Regions from separate parts of the Gudongella sp. DL1XJH-153 genome, predicted to be linked through region 1. Evidence: predicted binding sites of a transcription regulator. Region 1 holds the regulator's gene; the other holds the start of a gene.
What was found. Region 1 encodes HrcA, which represses chaperone genes, less so after heat shock. Its sites were predicted from a motif close to ATTAGCACTCNATANTATNGAGTGCTAAT; they were not measured.
Positions count from the first base shown of each region.

Region 2: ACOEN1_RS11785 (co-chaperone GroES) is a predicted target of HrcA. The motif match lies at 5,722-5,750, and genes of this name have one in related genera.

Region 1 is NZ_JBMEMN010000017.1:45,405-56,003, reverse strand. Features, by position in the region: gene ACOEN1_RS08120 (NfeD family protein) at 1-157, opposite strand, end outside; gene ACOEN1_RS08115 (GatB/YqeY domain-containing protein) at 240-683, opposite strand; gene rpsU (30S ribosomal protein S21) at 700-882, opposite strand; gene ACOEN1_RS08105 (histidine triad nucleotide-binding protein) at 989-1,327, opposite strand; gene mtaB (tRNA (N(6)-L-threonylcarbamoyladenosine(37)-C(2))-methylthiotransferase MtaB) at 1,341-2,639, opposite strand; gene ACOEN1_RS08095 (16S rRNA (uracil(1498)-N(3))-methyltransferase) at 2,639-3,385, opposite strand; gene prmA (50S ribosomal protein L11 methyltransferase) at 3,382-4,302, opposite strand; gene dnaJ (molecular chaperone DnaJ) at 4,392-5,513, opposite strand; gene dnaK (molecular chaperone DnaK) at 5,620-7,437, opposite strand; gene grpE (nucleotide exchange factor GrpE) at 7,455-8,009, opposite strand; gene hrcA (heat-inducible transcriptional repressor HrcA) at 8,015-9,064, opposite strand; gene hemW (radical SAM family heme chaperone HemW) at 9,175-10,311, opposite strand; gene lepA (translation elongation factor 4) at 10,375-10,599, opposite strand, start outside.
Region 2 is NZ_JBMEMN010000039.1:8,891-19,489, forward strand. Features, by position in the region: gene ACOEN1_RS11760 (Glu/Leu/Phe/Val family dehydrogenase) at 1-676, shown strand, start outside; gene ACOEN1_RS11765 (DNA-3-methyladenine glycosylase family protein) at 896-1,777, shown strand; gene ACOEN1_RS11770 (hypothetical protein) at 1,900-2,583, shown strand; gene ACOEN1_RS11775 (DUF3160 domain-containing protein) at 2,576-4,663, shown strand; gene ACOEN1_RS11780 (DUF554 domain-containing protein) at 4,899-5,579, shown strand; gene ACOEN1_RS11785 (co-chaperone GroES) at 5,784-6,068, shown strand; gene groL (chaperonin GroEL) at 6,303-7,940, shown strand; gene ACOEN1_RS11795 (hypothetical protein) at 8,222-8,785, shown strand; gene ACOEN1_RS11800 (ArsR/SmtB family transcription factor) at 9,011-9,322, shown strand; gene ACOEN1_RS11805 (arsenate reductase ArsC) at 9,335-9,739, shown strand; gene ACOEN1_RS11810 (CobW family GTP-binding protein) at 9,739-10,599, shown strand, end outside.

The sequences.
Region 1 (10,599 bases):
TTACAACATCCCTTACGTAGTTGTGAGTCGCACGATTAATCTCTCCTTTGATAGGTACTACATAAACCTTACCGGGACTCTGAGCCATAACGCTTTCTGAGGATATAAAAACAACAAACAGAATTATAAAAAAAGCCAGAAATCTTATTTTTTTCACATACTCACCTCCAATTAAGTTCCACTTACAATTGATACCCAAATTCTTTAAAATATAGCAAAAAACCTGAGTAAAACTCAGGTTAATTCAGCATTTTTCTTGCGGCCTTGTTTACCATATTTCCATCCGCCCTGCCTTTTACTTTAGGCATTGTAGATTTCATTATAAGACCTATATCTTTAATTGAGGTGGCTCCAATTTCTTCAATTGTTTCCTTGACTATTTCTTCCACCTCTTCTTCACTTAATTGCTCTGGTAAATAATCCAAAAGAATCTCAATCTCTGATTCAGTTGTATCAACAAGATCCTGGCGAGAGCCTTTCTTGAATTCCTCTATAGCCATCTTCTTTTCTTTCAGCTGTTTAGAGATTATATCGAGAACATCTTCATCATTCAGTTCAATTCTTTCGTCAACTTCTCTCTGTTTCACAGCTGCCCTGACCATAGTGACAGTATTTTTCCTTATAGTATCCTTGTTTTTCATGGAAGTTTTAAGATCATCCATGAGTTTATCTTTAAGGGACATTAGTTCACCTTCTTAATTAATACTTGGAATTTTTCTTTCTTCTTGCTGCCTCTGATTTCTTTTTACGTTTAACACTTGGTTTTTCATAGTGTTCTCTTTTCCTAACCTCACCTATTACCCCTGATTTTGCACATGATCTTTTAAATCTTTTAAGAGCATTGTCAAGAGATTCGTTTTCACCAACTTTAATTTCTGTCATCGATCCTTCCCTCCCCTCTCAACTACAAGAGTGTTACAATACTGCCAAGAGTATGGCTTGCACACTAAATCATTATACAATATATCGTGGATAATTTCAACTATTTTTAGCCTGGTGGCCATAACATTTCTCTTTTGCCAAGTACATGAAAATGAATATGGTCGACAGTCTGCCCACCTTCAGGTCCACAATTGTTGACTACCCGATATCCATTTTCAACTCCCTGCTCTTTGGTCAGACTAGGAATCAGCTTGAAAATGTGTGAAATCAGGTAGTTCTGGTCCTCGTTCAGATAATCCAATGATCTAATGTGCACTTTTGGAACCACTAAAAAATGCACCGGTGCCTGAGGGTTTATGTCCTTGAAAGCAACTACATATTTATCCTCATAAATTAAATCACTCGGAATTTCTTTGTTGGCAATCTTACAAAACAAGCAATCCATCATTTACACCTCCTTATAAAGCTCCTTCAATATAGGAATTCTTAATGCCACTGAGTTTTGTAGCCTGGATTTTTCCGATTATGTCGACATTCGAAGGAGTCCTGACGCGTATATAATTTGAAGTATATCCTTCGTATACATCAGAATTCTTTTTTGTATGTTCCTCGTAAAGGACATCTTTGGTTTTATCTAGATATTTACTATTGAATTCTTTTGATAATCTGTCTCCAAGTGCTATTAGCGTTTCGCTTCTCATATTTTTTGTCTCACCGTGAATCTGGTTTTCCATGATTGCAGCTGGGGTTCCTTTTCTAGGGGAATACTTGAACACATGAATTCTTGAGAATCCAATTTCTTCCACAAAATTCATTGTTTCCTTAAATTCTTCCTCGGTTTCTCCAGGAAATCCAACAATTATATCGGTAGTTATCCCTGCATCTGGTAAATACTCCCTTATTAAACGTACTCTCTCTCTGTAGTCTTCGGTAGTATATTTCCTGCTCATCCTCTTTAGTACAGTGTCTGATCCACTTTGCAATGAAAGGTGGAAATGATCACATATCTTATAGCTTTTAGTCATTATACCCATAAAATCATCATCAATAAGTGTAGGCTCAAGAGAACTAAGCCTTATTCTTTCAATACCCTCAATCAGGCTAATTTTATCAATTACTTCTCCAATGGACTCCTTCTTTAAATCTTTTCCATAGGATGCAACATGAATCCCAGTCAGCACTATTTCCTTGAAGCCTGCTTTAGACAATTTTTTTATTTCAGTTTCTATTTCACCGTACTTCCTGCTTCTTATTGGACCCCTGGCATATGGAATTATGCAATAGCTGCAAAATTGGTTGCAACCATCCTGTATCTTTACAAATGCTCGGGTCCTTGACTTTAGTTTATCGATGTCAATCTTCTCGAACTCCTTATAAGTCTTTACGGATCTTACGATATTTATCTTTTTCTTTGTTGACGAAGCTTCCTCGCAAAGTTCAACTATTCTACCTCTTTCGCTGGTACCTATTATTACATCAACACCTTCAATATTTTCAACCTCTTCAGGTGATACCTGCGAATAGCAACCAACTACTGCAACTATCGCATCTGGATTTTTTTTCTTTGATTTTCTTATAAACTGTCGGGACTTTCTGTCCGACAGGTTTGTTACTGTACATGTATTGATTACATATATATCTGAATAGCCTTCTTCTCCGACTACATTGTAACCATTTTTCTCAAATAATTCTTCCATAGCCTCAGTCTCATATTGATTTACTTTGCAACCCAAGGTATGAAAAGCTACTGAATTCATTAAATCACTCCCAAATCTCCATATTCATACTGCACAATAGACGAAGCTACCATGCCTGCTGTTTCAGTTCTCAGTATTCTGGGTCCAAGTGATACTATCTTAGCACCCAATCCTACAAGCTTCTTTATTTCTTCCTCCTCAAATCCGCCTTCAGGTCCAATTATTATGTTAACTGTATCTGAGATTTTCAATGACTTGAGAACATCCTTGATTCCCTTGTCAGTTGATGCTTCATAAGGCACTATTGTGATTCCTTCCTTTAAGTAGACGACAAGCTCCCTGAAATCTATAACAGGATTAACAACAGGAATTCTATCCCGTTTTGACTGCTTTGAAGCTTCATGCACTATGGCTTCCCATCTTTCAATTTTCCTATTTTCCTTTTTGTCATCTTTCAATTTTACTACGGTTCTATTGGTAACAAGCGGATAAAAACTTGCTACCCCTATTTCTGTGCATTTCTGTAATATTGTTTCCATCTTTGAACTTTTTGGCAATCCCTGGAATAAATTTATTTTCACAGGAGATTCATGACTCTTTTCAATGGGATTAAGAATCTCAGTTATAATGGCACTCTTGCTGATTTCCATTATATTACATACATATGCCTTGTTACCAGTGACTATTTCTATATGCTCACCTGGTAATATGCGAAGTACATCTCGTATATGCTTTACATCTCCGCCATTGATTTCAAGTTTATCATTGTCATCGATTGAGTTTTCAGTAAAAAACCTATGCATCATATCACCATTTTGGAAGTGATTGCTGTCCAACCATTCATTAACTCAGTTTGGATTATCTCATAACCATTTTCTTCAAGAGCACTTTTGACTTTATATGCCTTGCTCTCAATTACCCCGGAAGCTATAAAAATACCATCCTTCTCAAGGTGATTCTTTAATCCAGGTATTATATTTACTATTACTTCTGCAATTATGTTTGCAACTATAACATCTGCCTTTTCTTCAACCATATGGAGGAGATTCCCTTGTTCTACCTGTATTGATTCGTCTACCTGGTTTATGATTGCGTTTTCTTTAGTTACTTTAACGCACATCGGATCCAAGTCTATTGCAAGAACTCTACCTGCACCTAGCTTGGCAGCTATTATACCAAGAATACCACTTCCACAACCTACATCAAATACCGTGGTATTTTGATTTACATACTTTTCAAGAGCTTTTGCACACATTACCGTAGTCTCATGTGAACCTGTCCCAAAAGCCATGCCAGGGTCAAGCTCAATTACTATATCATCAGGTTCTGGTTGATATTCTTCCCACGATGGCTTGATAACAATATTATCTCCAATTTTTGTGGTCTTGTAATGAATCTTCCAATTTTCAGCCCAATCGGTTTCATCAACCTTGCTTGTAAGAATTTCACCAAAACCGCCTTTAGTTATTTTCTCGGTAATGTCTTCCATTATCTGGTTTAAATCTTCAGCTTCGGAATAGTATGCCTTAATAATGATCTCATCATCACCAGTTTTAAAAAGGTCAGGTTCAATAAAATCCCATGCATCTTCTATTTTATCGAGCTCAACTATATCATTCGGGTCTTCAATCGTCAGTCCAGTTGCACCATTGTCATAGAGAATACTGCTTACTATATCCTCATTTTCAGGTGACGTTTTAATAATAACCTCAAGCCAGTTCATCAGATCACTTCCTTATCTATTATTCACCATATTATACCCTAAACTTCAACTCTTTTCCAGTAGACAAAAACAACCACCGAAGTGGTTGATTATTGAAATACATCCTTTACTTTTTTAAAGAACCCTTTTTTCTCCGGAGCTTTGTAGCTTTCACCCATTCCCTTTGAATAATCCAGTAAAAGTTCTCTTTGCTTATCTGTAATATCCTTTGGTATTATTACCTCAACGGTAAAAATCAAATCACCTTTTCCAAGTCCTCTAACATTGGCTACACCCTTGTTTTTCAGCTTGAATCTACTATGGGACGGAGTCCCTGCCGGTATAGTGTATGTTTCCGTTCCTTCAAGGGTAGGTATTTCAATTTCTGAGCCCAATGTCGCCTGAGCGAAGCTTATAGGTACAGTAACATAAATATTTACTCCTTTTCTCGTAAAAACAGGATCTTCCTTAACTGAAATATACAGGTAAAGATCTCCTGGTGGACCACCTTTTTCACCGCTATGTCCCTCTCCTCGCACTGTCATAACAGAATCACTATCAACTCCTGCAGGTATGTTGACATTGATTTTCCTGGTCTTTATTTCTTTCCCACTACCATGGCAAGTCTCACACTTTTCTTCGATTATCTCTCCTGCCCCATCACACTGGTCACATACTCCAACCTGAACAAACTGACCAAATGGGGTTTGTTGAGCATATCTTACTTCTCCAGAACCGTGGCATTTTGTGCAGGTTGTCTTTTCAGTTCCTGGCTTGGCACCTGTTCCATCACATGAGCTGCAAGTTTCGTATCGTCGTAACTGCACTTCTTTTTCAACTCCGAATACGGCTTCCTTGAACTCCAAAGTAACACCCTGTTGAATGTCAGCACCTCTAACGGGACCTGATCTTCTTCCTGAGCTTCTTCCTCCGAATCCACCAAATCCACCAAACAGGTCATCAAATATGTCCCCAAAACCTCCAAAGTCTCCTCCACCAGCCTGTGGGTCAATACCAGCATGACCATATCTGTCATAGCGCGAACGTTTATCCTGATTGCTTAAAATCTCATAGGCTGCATTAACTTCCTTGAAGCTCTGCTCTGCTTCTGAATCATTTGGATTAAGGTCTGGGTGATACTTTTTTGCAAGTTTCCTATATGCTCTCTTTATATCATCCTGTGTCGCATCTTTGGGTAAATCAAGTATTTCATAAAAATCTCTCACTACCATACACCAACTTCCATTTAATATCATTAATCAAAGCTAAACCAGTTGGTTTAGCTTTGATTTTGAAAAAGTCATCATGCTAGACTCTTACAATATACTATTTCATTATTTAGTCTTCGTCAACAACTTCGTAATCAGCATCAACTACATCATCATCCTGTGGCTCTTCACCTTGCTGAGCTCCCTGATCCTGTGCCGTCTCATATAATTTTTGTGAAATGGCATGGAACTCATTTGTCAATTCCTCAGTTTTTGTTTTGATGTCATCGATGTCATCACCTTCAAGTGCCTTCTTCAAAGCTTCCAGTTTTTCTTCAACCTTGGATTTTTCATCAGCTTCAATTTTGCCTTCCAAATCCTTCAAGGTTTTTTCTGTCTGATAGACAATTGAGTCAGCGTTGTTTCTGACTTCAATCTTTTCTTTCTTTTGCTTGTCTTCCTCAGCAAATCTTTCTGCTTCCTTAACCTTATCCTTGATTTCTTCCTCACTCAGCTTTGTTGAGGCAGTAATTGTAATCTTTTGCTCTTTACCTGTTCCCAGGTCTTTTGCACTTACATTTACAATACCATTGGCATCAATATCAAAAGTAACTTCAATTTGTGGTACTCCCCTAGGAGCTGGTGGAATGCCTGTCAACTGGAATCTACCCAAAGTTACGTTATCATTTGCCATCTGACGTTCACCCTGCAGCACGTGTATATCAACTGAAGTCTGACTATCAGATGCAGTGGTAAATACTTGTGATTTCTTTGTAGGTATAGTTGTATTTCTTTCTATAAGCTTGGTTGTTACTCCACCAAGTGTCTCAATACCCAAGGAAAGTGGGGTAACATCCAATAGCAACAGATCCTTAACCTCTCCACTCAGTACTCCACCTTGAATTGCGGCTCCAAGAGCTACACTTTCGTCAGGATTAATGTCCTTTTGTGGATCTTTTCCAATAATTTTCTTTACAGCATCCTGAACAGCGGGAATTCTTGTTGAACCACCAACCAGCAATACCTTCTCTATATCAGATGCTCCCAATCCAGAATCCTTCAATGCTGCTTTTACAGGTTCAATTGTCATATCAACCAGCTCTGAAGTGAGCTCATCAAATTTCGCTCTTGTTATGTCCATATTAAGGTGCAAAGGTCCTGAAGCGGTTGCTGTAATAAACGGAAGATTTATGTTGGTTGATTTTGTAGTTGATAACTCTTTCTTTGCCTTCTCTGAAGCTTCTTTCAGTCTTTGAAGAGCCATCTTGTCTGATTTCAGATCAACGCCATTTTCCTTTTTAAACTGGTCTGCTATATAATCAATCAATTTATTGTCAAAGTCATCCCCACCTAAGTGATTATTACCTCTTGTGGCAAGAACTTCAAAAACTCCATCTCCAAGTTCAAGAATTGATACGTCAAATGTACCTCCGCCAAGGTCAAATACCATTATTTTGTGCTGACCTTCTTCCTTGTCAAGACCATAAGATAATGCAGCTGCAGTCGGCTCATTTATAATTCTTTTAACATTAAGTCCGGCAATTTTACCTGCATCCTTGGTAGCTTGTCTTTGACTGTCTGTAAAGTATGCAGGCACAGTAATGACTGCATCTGTAACTGTTTCTCCAAGGTAGCTCTCTGCATCCGCCTTGATCTTTTGAAGAATCATTGCTGATATTTCTTCAGGACTATATGCTTTTCCGTCAATATCTTCTTTGTGATCACTACCCATCTCTCTTTTAATTGACAGAACTGTTCTCTCAGTATTTGTTATAGCCTGTCTTTTTGCTGTTTCTCCTACGAGTCTTTCTCCATCCTTTGTAAAAGCCACTACTGATGGTGTTGTTCTGTTACCCTCAGCATTTGGGATTATAACAGCTTCTCCACCTTCCATGACGGCAACTGCTGAGTTTGTTGTTCCCAAGTCAATTCCAATTATTTTGCTCATTCTTTATTCCTCCTTAATTATTTTGCTACAACAACTATTGTAGGTCTGATTACTTTATCATTTAAAATATAACCCTTTTGCAGGACTTCTATTACAGTGCCAGGTTTTTCATCACTTTCGACAGAAGAAACTGCATGATGAAGATTAGGGTCAAAATCATTGCCAAGTGCTTCAATTTCATAAACTGAATTTTTTTCCAGTACTTCTACCAACTGCTTTTCAATCATTGAAATTCCCTTGTAAAAATTGTCTTCTTTATCTTCCTGTAATTTCATTGCACGCTCGAAATTATCAATCACTGGTAATAGATCAAGGATTATAGCTTCAATGCCATAAATTATTGATTGTTCCCTGTCCTTTTCAGTCCTTCTTTTAAAATTCTGGAAATCCGCCTGTAATCTGGCCAACTTATTGCTTAAATCCAAAATTTCATTTTCTTTTTCTTCAAGCATTGCTTTTGACTTAAAAATGGGATCCTCCTCCTCTTCCTCAAGAGGAATCTCGGTCTCAATGGTATCTTCTTCCTTTAAGTCCTTTTCGTCCTCCTTGAAACTGTTGTTCTCTTTTTCCATTACAATCACCTCTTAACGCTTCCATTAGAATTATTTATTATCTCGGAAATATTATCCGAAAAAATTCTCAGTGTTTTAATAAGTCGCAAGTAATCCATTCTCGTTGGACCAATTATTCCAATCTTTCCTACGGTTTCTCCCTCAAGTTTGTAGGTCGCAGTTATTATGCTGCAGTCCTTTAATGGTGCATAAATATTTTCCTGCCCAATACTGATGTTTATATCCCTGGATATTGAATCCATAAGCAGGATATTCATTAACTGATCCTTGTCTTCAATAAATGACATTATGGACTTTACCTTATCAATGTCTTTATACTCAGGAAAGTTTAGAAGCATTCCTATTCCATCAGCATAAAGATCAATATTGTCCATGCTTTCAACAGATTTGTTTATTATCGGCATAAGTCTTTCTACTTCATCCTTGTATTTATAGAATTCATTGAACATTCCCTTTAAGGAATCCTTATTCAACTGATTGAATGAAATATTCCTAAGTCTTTCATTTAGCATATTTGTTATGGCATTAAGCTGATTTTCAGGTATTGCCTGTTCAGTCTTGAAAACCGTATTCTTAACCAGTCCATTCTCATTTACCAATATCAATAAAATCTGATACTCGTCAATTGGCAATAACTGGACGTGTTTAATTCTCGTCTCCTTTATTTGAGGAGACAATGCCAGAGCTGTATAGCTTGTTATGTGGGAAAGAAGTCTGGCTGAATTTTGAATCAGCTGGTCCAATTCTTTGCTTTCCCTTTCAAGTGCATTTCTGATTTCCATTTTTTGTTTATTATTGATTGTTTCCTTATCCAACTTAATAAAGCTATCCACATAAAGGCGATAAGCCTTGTCAGAAGGAACTCTCCCGGATGAAGTATGGGTTTTGTTAAGGTAGCCCAGCTCCTCCAGGTCAGACATTTCATTTCTTATAGTAGCTGAACTGACTCCGAGATTAAATGATTTTGATATTGTTCTTGAACCAATTGGTTCTGCTGTAGTTATATAGCTGTCAATAATAGCATACAGTACTCTCATTTTTCTGTCATCCAACATAATATCACCTCTAAATTCTCCTGGATGATTGTTAGCACTCAACATTGCCGAGTGCTAATCCTATATATAAATTATCATCCTTACAGGTATTTGTCAATACTTTTTGCCTACTATGGAAGAAAATCTACCTCTACTAAATTGCTAAGATCCTTGCCCTTTTCTGTAAGAATTATTTTGTCGTCAATGATCTTCAACAATCCTGATTCAATGTGCTTTTCTATTATATTTTCGTACTTATGCATAAAAGATTGATTAAATCTAGTTTTGTAATCAATTAGTGATATTCCTTCATTAAGTCTAATTCGTAAAATCAGGTATTCTGATTCCCTCAGATCAGCAGTGACAATTTCCTCTCCTGAAATTGGAAGCAAATCCTCGTCAATCATCCTGAAATATTCATTGAATAACGATGTATTCCAATACCTTCGATTATCGATGGATGAATGGCTGGACAGACCAACACCAATATATGGATTCAGCATCCAGTATCCAAGATTGTGTCTACACTCAAAGCCTTTTTTAGCTAGATTGGATATCTCATACTGTCTATATCCATTCTGTTCCAGGATCTGGATCCCGGAGTGATACATCTGTCTCTCTTCATCTTCCGATGGCATAGTTACCAGACCTTTTTTATACCAATGATAGAGAAGAGTATCCTCCTCAAGAATCAATCCATACATTGAGATATGTTCAAGATTTAACTCTATGACTCTATCCAGTGTCTTATGAAAATCATCTACACTCTGGTGGGGCAAACCAAAAATCAAGTCGCCGTTGATATTGTCAAAACCTACTTTTCTTAATATATCTACAGTGGAATCTACCTGATGTTCATTATGAATTCTACCGATTAATCTTAAAGTATTGTCATTCATAGACTGGATTCCCATGCTAACTCTGTTAATGCCGGCTTTCTTATAGCCCATAGCCTTTTCATAGGTCAGTGTGCCAGGGTTGATTTCCATGGATATTTCAGCATCAGGATTGATTGCAAAGCTCTCTCTGATGCTCCTGAGAATGTTGCCTATGCTTTTTTCATCCAATATAGAAGGTGTGCCACCACCTATGAATATTGTACTTATCGTATGATTTCCATACTTTTCAGCCTGAATCAAAAGCTCCTTGATAAGATATTTTTCATATTTTTTTATAAGTTCCCTATTAGCGGGTACTGATGTAAAGTCACAGTAATGACATTTTTTTTCACAAAATGGTATATGGATATACAATCCGATCTGCTTCATATTTCCTCCCTGCTACTTTCAAAGAAAATAAAGGAAAAGTCCTTGTGACTTTTCCTTTTGCATTTATTTTTTTTCGTCATATTTCAAGACAGTAAGAAATGCTTCCTGAGGAACCTCTACTGAACCAATTTGCCTCATCTTCTTTTTACCTTCCTTCTGCTTTTCAAGCAATTTTCTCTTTCTTGATATATCTCCACCGTAACACTTGGCCAGAACATCCTTTCTCAAGGCCCTGATGGTCTCTCTGGCAATGACTTTGCTACCTATGCTAGCTTGTATAGGCACAGC
Region 2 (10,599 bases), on a different contig from region 1:
TGTAACTAGAGAAGCAGCCAAGAAGATTGGACTTGATATCAAAGAAGCAACAGTTGCTATTCAAGGATTCGGAAACGTTGGAAGCTTTGCAGTTAAAAACGTTGAGAGACAAGGAGCAAAAATAGTTGCAGTTGGTGAGTGGAACAGAGAAATCGGTACATTTGCAATTTATAGAGAAGATGGATTTAGCTACGCAGAGTTGGCAGAATATCAAAATGAGAACAAGACTCTTGCAAACTATCCAAATGCAAAAATGATGACTCTTGATGAGTTCTGGGACTTAGAAGTGGATATTTTGATTCCAGCAGCTCTTGAGAATGCAATAACTCTAGAAAATGCTGACAGGATCAAAGCTAAGCTTATAATTGAAGCAGCTAACGGCCCTATAACACCTGAAGCTGATGAAATTCTTGAGAAAAAAGGAATCATAGTTGCACCAGATATCCTTGCTAATGCAGGTGGAGTAACTGTATCATACTTTGAGTGGGTACAGAATCTTTACGGATACTACTGGAGCGAGAAGGAAGTTGAAGAGAAGGAAGAAATCGCAATGGTTAACGCATTCAATTCTCTTTGGAAAATCATGGAAGAGTTCAATGTACCAATGAGAAGATCAGCTTACCTGCACTCAGTTAAGAAGGTTGCTGAAGCAATGAAGCTTAGAGGATGGTACTAATTAACCAAGGCTTTGAAATATTATAGATTTGAATGATTGAGGCAGGGAGAAATGATATGCTCCCCTTAATGTTGACGGTTTAAATAATAAAACTGTTAATGTTAGGGGGAGTATTTTTGTGTCAAAAATAAGCAAGTTTATATGATTTAGAATGAATTCATTGACAGGGTATTAATAGAATGTAGTATAATGACTTCAAATAGTATTGGAGGAAGACATATGACCTACACAATTGAAAAAGCGGACAACAAGCTTGTATTGAAGAACATCAAGGATTTCAATCCTACCCATATATTTGAGAACGGTCAGTGTTTCAGATGGTATAAAGAGGATGACGGCAGCTACACTACTGTTGCTGGAGGAAAAGTTATAAATGTTCTTAAGGATGGAGACAATATAGTTATTGATGGATCTGATGAGAAGGATTGGAAGGAATATTGGCATCACTATTTTGACCTGGACAGAGACTATGGTGAGATAAAAAAAGAGCTTTCCAAGGATCCCATTCTAGAGGAAGCTATTCAGTTTGGCGATGGATTGAGACTTCTTAACCAGGACCCATACGAGACGGTAATATCATTTATGATCTCTGCGAATAATCAGATTCAAAGAATTAAGAATGCTGTGGAAATGATATCAAATGACCTTGGCGAGTATATTGGGACCTATCGAGGAAGAGAGTATTACAGTTTTCCTGATCCTGAAAAACTGGCAGCAAAGAGTACGGAGTATATTCGAGAAAAGTATAGAGTAGGATTTAGAGGGGATAGAATCAGAGAAGTTAGTCGAAGAATTTCTGAGGGTGAATTTGATACCCAGTGCATATTTGAAACAGGGTATTCAGATGCTGTGAATATGCTGACCACATTACCTGGAGTAGGCCCTAAGGTAAGCGGATGCATACTTCTTTTTGCCTATGATAAGACAGAGGCTTTCCCGGTAGATGTATGGGTTAAGAGGGTTATGGAATACTTTTATTTCAAGAGACCTGCCAAAAGAAGGGAGCTTGAAGAATCTGGTGAAAAGATATTTGGAGAGCTGGCAGGTTATGCGCAGCAATACCTTTTTTATTATGCAAGGGAATTAGGCATAGGTAAGTAATCTGGGCCATCGTCAGTCGACGGTGGTTTTACTTTTTTGTCAGCACATTGTCACTATATCGTAACCCATTGTATTTTTCAGATTGTTATACTTTAGTCATAGACAAGGAGTGAGGCGATTTTATGAATAAGAGCGGATACATTATCATAGCAGTGATTCTAATGGCTCTTGCTGGCATCCTGACGGGTTATAACAAGGATAAGGTTCATGAACATGCCAGGGGAGACTTGACTGGTGACGGAAAGCATTTAGTGGTTCTGACAGGAGAGGACAATCAGGAATATTTGAAGGATATAGTAATTTATTCTGTGGAGGATGGTAAAAAGGAAGTATACCGCGAGGATATATCATATCTTAATCCATGGAAGCTTATGGTTGGAGACGTGGACGGAGATGGTGTAGACGAAATTTCAATAGGTGTTTACAAGAAATCTCCATTACACCCTGTTATGGCAAAAAGACCCTTCTTCTACAATTTCGATGGAGAAGAACTGGTTCCCAAGTGGCGGGGATCAAGACTTTCAAGGCCATTCCAGGATTATATTCTCCATGATTTTGAAGATGATGGAATTATGGAGATAGTTGCAATCGAATATCTCCAGGATGATACACAGGTTCTTAACAGCTACAAATGGAGGGAATTTGGTTTTGAGGGATTTAAAGAGTCAGAGCCTGTTGAATCAATTGAGAAGGTCTATTCAAATGGTAGCGAACTGTTTGCTTTTGTTAAGGAAGATATGTCCCATGTTAGATATTCTGTGTTTGAAGGGGAAGATGAACTGGAATGGAGGGAGTACAATGAATAGAAGGAAGAGAATTGTTTTATTATCATATTTACTAGCATTTACAATAGTCTTAAGTGGTTGTAAATGGAATGTAGACAATCCGGAGCAGGAAGAGCCAAAGATAGTGGATGAAACAGAAGAGCCGTCTAACCTACCGGATGATCAAGAAGAAACTGATCAGGGACCTGCAGACATACAACCGGAGGCTGATTTTTCAAACGTAGTGAATATGTCAGACTTTGATTATTTGACAGAGGAACAGAAAAGTAGACTGCTCCAAAACAGATTCTTTGTTTCAGAAACAGAGCATAAGCAGCTTTTCTATATATATGAGAACAATGAGTATCGTGATATCCCATCGTTTATAACAACTGACTCGGTCCTTCATACCTATCATATATTTTATGACTATTTGCTAAGGACAATAGAAAATGAAAAGCTGTTGGGATTGGCAGAGGAGCTTACTGAAGAAATGCTGATGAAATCAATTGAGGCATATAATGATGTAGATGATCCAGCTTTGAGAATAGTACTTATCAAGAACCTTGCATATTATTCTGTAGCAAATATGTTGCTCCAGAACGAGTTGCCGAACGGTATTCCTGAAGAATCATTGGCAATGGCAAATAAGGAATTCAGCAAAATTGAAAATCAGGAAGGATTCACATACTCGGCAATATTTCCATTCCAGATGGATTATAGCCAGTATATACCGAGAGGGCACTACACAAGGTCAGAGGATTTGGAAAGATATTTCCTTGCCATGATGTGGTATGGGCAGGTTCCATTCCCTCTATACAAAAATGAGGAAGAGCGAAATGAAGAACAGACTCTTCAAGCAATTCTAATATCCAGGATGATTTCAGATGATCAAGAGTTGCTTCAGAAATGGGAACAAATTTATGAACCCACAAACTTTTTTGTTGGCTCATCTGATGACCTGGGAATTAAAGAGTACTCACAAGCCGTAGATGAAATATATGGTGAGGACAGTGGTTATAATGTATTCTCTGATAATGGGCTCTTGGATGAGTTCTACGAAAGGTCTAAAGAATTCCCTGCACCGAGGATAGTGGCAAGGTATGCTGATATCGATACCCCGGTGGATAAACAATTTAGATTTATGGGACAGAGGTATGTGTTTGATTCTCAAATAATACAGGAGCTTGTATACCCTATTCTCAGACCGATACCATCGGGGATGGATGTTATGGCTGTTCTTGGTTCGGACAGAGCCAAAGAGATTCAACTTGAAAATCCGGATAATCAACAGTGGGAAGATTATCCTAAGGAAATGGAAAGACTCCGGACTGAATTTTCAGGATATGAAGAAAAGGACTGGAAGAGAAATCTTTACACTGGCTGGATGTGGGTTCTAGATGGTCTTCTTGGGCCAGCAGAAGATACAATGCCAGAGTTCATGAAAAACCAGGCATGGGAGGACAAAAATCTTAATACTGCCCTTAGTTCATGGGCAGAATTGAAGCATGATACCGTACTTTATGGCAAGGCATCTGGAGCAGAAATGGGTGGGGCTGAATACGTTAGAGTTCCAGGCTATGTTGAGCCTAATATCCCTGTATACGAGAGACTTCTATGGCTAACTGATTATTCAAGGGATGCTTTGATGGAATGGGATCTGGAAATTGATGAGATCGACTATAAATTGGAGAGATTCCAGTGGCTTCTCCAGTTTCTGATAGATGCATCAGAGAAGCAACTTAAGGATATACCTTTGACTGAGGAGGAACACGACAGAATAAAGATCTATGGTGGAATTCTTGAGGATTTGACCAGTTCATTTGCAGGTCAGGGAACAAAATGGCATGAAATTACATCCGAAACCGACAAAGACATGGCTGTTATTGCAGATTATCATACTGTTGGAAGGGATGGGGTAATGGTTGCAGGGGTAGGTCCAGCATATGAGATTTATGTTCTAACTCCAATTGATGGTGAGCTTTACCTTACAAGAGGTGCTGTGATGAGCTTCCATGAATTCTTTTCTGAGAAAAGATTGACTGATGAAGAGTGGCAAAAGATGATAGTGGATGGCACCAATCCACCAATGCAAAAGTGGACTGAGAGTTTTATAAAGTAAAAATAATGAGCTTAAGGGAGAATTGAAATTTTAATTCTCCCTTTTTTAGTTTGAGAGATGATGTAGCATTTCCATATGTTCGCTTAATCATGCAGACTTTTCAATGGTTAGTGTCCTTATCCAGAGAAATCTGAACTCTGGTAGTTCATTCATTTTCCATTTTTCTCTGGATAAATTTAGTATTTTGCGATATTATTTAATATAGTAGACTAAAAATGGACAGGTGATAATAATGATGGGAACTATTGTTAACAGTATTGCAATCGTTGCAGGAGCGATGCTTGGAATCCTTCTCAAAAAAGGAATCAAGGAGCAATATACAAGTACAATAATGGATGGCATGGCTCTGGCAGTTGTAATAATTGGAATAATGGGCGCTATGGAAATGAATAACCTGATTGTAGTGCTTGCAAGTATTGTTGTGGGAAGTATAATCGGAGAAAAGTTCGATTTGGACAAGAAGCTTGAAAATCTGGGAATAAATATGGAAAAAAGGTTTGGCAAGGGTGACTCCAATTTTTCAAAAGGCTTTATAATGGCATCTCTTGTATACTGCATAGGAGCCATGGCTATTCTAGGAGCATTGGAATCCGGACTGACAGGGAATCATGAAACCCTTTATGCAAAGTCTGTGCTTGATGGTGTATCTGCAGTGATTTTCGCATCAACATTTGGAATCGGGGTTGCATTTTCCGCAATTATTGTATTTGTTTATCAGGGTGCGATAACTCTTTTGGCAAGCTCAGTCAAGGATCTGCTTACACCGGAAGTAATAAATGAAATGTCTTCAATCGGAGGCATACTTATTATGGCTATTGGTATAAATATTCTTGGCATAAAGAAAGTCAAGATAGCAAATATGTTACCGGCAATTTTTATTCCAGTAGTATATTATACAGTTGTGGCTCTATTTTAGAGATAAATGGAGAAAAAAGGAGAAATACATAGTATTCTAAAGCAAATGGCAGATAAAATTTGAAATCATCCAATAATTTTTATTTTCAAGTCAAAAATGGACTTGATTAGCTGTTTGTTTTAGAGTATTATTATAATTAGATGTTAGCACTCGATGAAGATGAGTGCTAACAAAAAACAGACTATATATCGAGGAGGAGTATTAATGAATCTTAAGCCTTTAGGAGACAGAATTATAATAAAGAAGATGGAGGTCGAGGAAAAGACGAAAAGTGGAATCGTATTACCATCCACAGCTAAAGAGCAGCCGCTAATGGCAGAAATTATAGCAATTGGTGATGAAATCCTTAATGATGAAAAAAGAAAAGACCAGGTGAAGGTTGGCGACACTGTAATCTTCTCAAAGTATGCAGGTACAGAAGTTAAGGTCGATGCAGATGAGCTTACGATCCTTAAGTTGGCGGATATACTTGCAGTAGTTGAAGACTAAGAACAAAGTTGAAAGTTGAAGAGAAAAGACAAAGATCCTTCGCAATGCTCAGGATGACAATATGTAATACTGATACTAAGTGAACAATCTTAACCCTAATGAATTACAGTAAAATTGAGAATTGAGAATTGTGAATTGTGAATTGAATGTGCCCGGCGATAGATTTACTCAAAATCTCTGATTTTGTTGCAAATCATCGAGGGGGTAGAATTATTAAAAAGGAGTGAATATAATATGGCTAAAGATATAAAATTCGGTGAAGACGCTCGTAGATCCATGGAAAGAGGAATAAACAAGCTTGCAGACACTGTTAAGGTAACACTTGGACCAAAGGGTAGAAATGTAGTTCTTGATAAGAAATTCGGTGCTCCACTAATAACAAATGATGGAGTTACAATAGCAAGAGAAATTGAGCTTGAAGATAAATTCGAGAATATGGGAGCACAGCTTGTAAAGGAAGTGGCAACAAGAACCAATGATGTGGCCGGAGACGGTACAACAACTGCTACACTTCTTGCACAGGCAATAATAAGAGAAGGCCTCAGGAACGTAGCTGCTGGAGCAAACCCAATGATTATTCAGAAAGGCATCAAAAAAGCTGTAACTGCAGCGGTTGAAGAAATCAAGAAAGCTTCAGTACCTATTGAGTCAAAGGAAGCTATCGCACAGGTAGCATCAATTTCAGCTTCTGACGAAGAAATTGGTCAGCTGATTGCAGACGCAATGGAGAAAGTTGGAAACGACGGAGTAATCACTGTTGAAGAATCAAAGTCAATGGGAACAACTCTTGAAGTTGTTGAGGGTATGCAGTTTGACAGAGGATATGTTTCTGCATATATGGTAACCGACACAGAAAAAATGGTCGCAGAATACGAGAATCCATATATCCTTATGACTGACAAGAAGATTTCAAATATCCAGGAAATTCTTCCAATACTTGAGCAGATTGTACAGCAAAGCAAACCTCTTGTAATAATCGCTGAGGACATCGAAGGCGAAGCAATGGCAACACTTGTAGTAAACAAGCTTAGAGGAACCTTCAACTGTGTTGCTGTCAAGGCACCAGGATTTGGAGATAGAAGAAAAGAAATGCTTAAGGACATAGCGATTCTTACTGGTGGAGAGGTTGTTTCAGAGGAACTTGGACACGACCTTAAGGAAACCAAGATTGAAATGCTTGGTAGAGCGGCAAAAGTCAAGATAGACAAAGAAAACACAGTAATTGTAAATGGTGAAGGTAGCCAGGAAGAAATAGAATCAAGAATTAAGCAAATCAAGACACAAGCTGATGCCACAGATTCTGAATTCGACAGAGAGAAGCTTACCGAAAGACTTGCTAAACTTTCTGGTGGAGTTGCTGTTATCCAGGTTGGTGCAGCTACAGAAACAGAACTTAAGGAAAGAAAGCTTAGAATCGAAGATGCCCTTGCTGCAACAAGAGCTGCAGTTGAGGAAGGGATTGTTCCTGGAGGAGGAACTGTTTTAATAAATATAATTCCAATGGTCGAGTCTCTCCTAGAATCAGCAGATGGAGATGAGAAGACGGGAATCAGCATTATATTAAGAGCTTTGGAAGAGCCTGTAAGACAGATTGCTGCTAATGCAGGAATTGAAGGATCAATAATTGTCGAAAAGGTAAAGGCAGCTGAAGCCGGAATAGGATTCGATGTTTTAACCACACAATACGTGAATATGGTTGAAAAGGGAATTGTAGACCCGACAAAGGTAACAAGATCAGCTCTTCAAAACGCCGCAAGTGTTGCAGCCATGGTGCTGACAACAGAAAGTGCCGTATCTGACATAGAGTCAGAAGACCCAATGGCAGGTATGGGTGGCATGGGCGGTATGGGTGGCATGGGCGGTATGATGTAGCCACCAATTGTATAAGGATTATTTTTCCCCACCTTCTAGAAGGTGGGGATTTTAACTGATATAAGAGAATAGTGAAACCTCTTTACGACTTGAAGTTGAGTACTCCTGCTTCTGTAAATTTATGTTGTAAATATTTATAAAAAGGAGTATCATTAGAAGATAATAAGAAAAGCATCTAATGATGTTTTAAGGTAGCTTTTCTTGATACTCATGAACGGAAATTTCATGACGCAAAAAGAAGTAGAAATTGCCTGTTCGTATTATATAGATGGAGTGAACATATGAAAAAAGAATATTTAGTATACCTACTCTTTTCACACAGTGGTTCAACTTTCTCAAGAGCCATAAACCTTTTTACAGATCACCCTTATACTCACGTGTCAATAGCCTTGGATGAAAATCTTGACCAGGTCTATAGTTTTGGGAGATTAAATCCATACAATCCTTTTTTTGCAGGATTTGTCAGGGAAGACATACATTATGGAACTTTCAGCAGGTTTCCCAATACAACCTGCTCTGTTTATGCACTCAAAATTACGGAAGAGCAGTACACGAGCATAACCAAGGAAATAGATAGATTCAGATTTGAAGGGCACAAGTATACATACAACTTTCTTGGAATACTGACAGCTACGGCAAACTATCCGCTTTCACGGAAATATAAGTACTTTTGCTCACAATTTGTTTCTGAAGTTTTTTTAAAAAGTGGAATTGAATTAACACAGAAGCATCCAGGATTAACATCGCCGATGGATATTCTGGAATATGGAGAACTTGAGCCTGTGTTTTCTGGGTACCTAAGGGAATATAGACAACCTCAATTGGAGGTCGCAATTGCTGGTTAATAAATCCATGCCTTGTGTATCACAATTACGAAATTTGAAATTTGAAAAAACTATAATACCCTCGGTTTATGATTAAAAGTAGCATTTTGGATAACAAAGAAAAAATGCAAAATAAGCATCTAAATAAAATCATTGACAAACCATTGACAAACCCGCGAAAGTGGGTTATTATTTTAACATATAGATAGATAAATTTAAATATAAAGGTCATAAAGGGGTGTAGGTATGGATCGTAGAGTAGAGGTTTTAAAGGCATTAGCTGACAAAAATAGGCTTTTGATTCTTGACATGCTTTCATGTGGAGATATGTGCGCTTGTGACATCATGGAAGGTTTGGAACTTACGCAGCCAACAATATCTCACCATATGAAAATTTTGGTAAAATCAGGGGTAGTAGAAGGTAAGAAAGCTGGGAAATGGGTTAACTACAGCATCAACCACGATGTAGTTGAAGATTTGTCAGAATACATAAATTATCTGACTAATCAAAAAGAGGATTGTATTTGTTATAGAAAAACAAAAATATGCAAACTGTAAAGGAGTGATTTTGTGGCAACGAAAGTAGCATTCGTGTGTGTGCATAATTCTTGCAGATCTCAAATGGCAGAAGGTTGGCTGAAAAATCTCGGCGGCAATGATTTTGAGGTATATTCTGCTGGAACAGAGGAATACCCAGAAGTAAAACCATTGGCGATAGAAGTAATGGAAGAAGCAGGTGTTGATATGTCGGATCATTACCCTAAACTAATGACCCAGATACCTGATGAAGTTGATTATCTTATAACCATGGGGTGTAATGTAGTATGCCCATTTCTACCAAATAGATTTATGGAGGACTGGGGATTGGATGATCCTTCAGGTGGACCAATTGAGGATTTTAGAGAGACAAGAGATATAATCAAGGAAAAGGTTGAAGACCTTATCAGAAGAGTCAAAGAAGAGGAGAACAAGTAGTGAAAAAGAAGATAGACTTATACTTGCTGACTGGTTTTTTGGGAGCAGGAAAAACTACTTTCCTCAGGAATATTCTTGAGGAACTTTCTCATGAAAAGGTTGGCGTCATAATGAATGAATTTGGAAAGATTGGGATAGATGGAGACATCATAAGGAAAGATGGACTACAGCTTACAGAAATCAACAGGGGATCAATATTCTGCTCATGCCTGAAGCTAAATTTTGCACAGTCAATGCTGGAAATGGCAGACAAGGACATCAAGTATCTCTTTGTTGAGTCATCGGGACTTGCAGATCCATCAAATATCGGTGAAATAATGGCAGGTGTGAAATCTTTTAAAGGAGACATATATCAGTACAAGGGTGCAATATGTGTAGCTGATGCGCTAAACTTTATGGACCAACTGGATGACCTTGAAACTGTTGAGAGACAGATTAAACACTGTCATCTGGCGGTCTTAAGCAAGACTGACCTTGTAGATGAAGAAAGACTTGCTGGCATAATTGAGAGAATAAAGGAAATAAATCCAAGAGTACCTATTGAAACATCAAGTCATGGAAGATTGGATTACAATTTCCTGAAAGAAGATTTGATGCAATACAAATGGTCTGAATCAGAGGATACAACAAATGTACCAGAGAATAAGCCAAAGACACTGACCATAAACTTCGATAGTCCATTGGAGTCAAAGAAGCTTTCAGATTTTATTGATGAGATTAAAAAAGATGCATATAGAATAAAAGGATTTGCAAGACTGGAAGATGGCTGGAGCCAGATAGATGTTGTTGGAAACAGACTGGATATCAAGACAACTGAGTCAAGAAATGAAGAGCAGCTTGTAGTCATATCAAAAATTGGT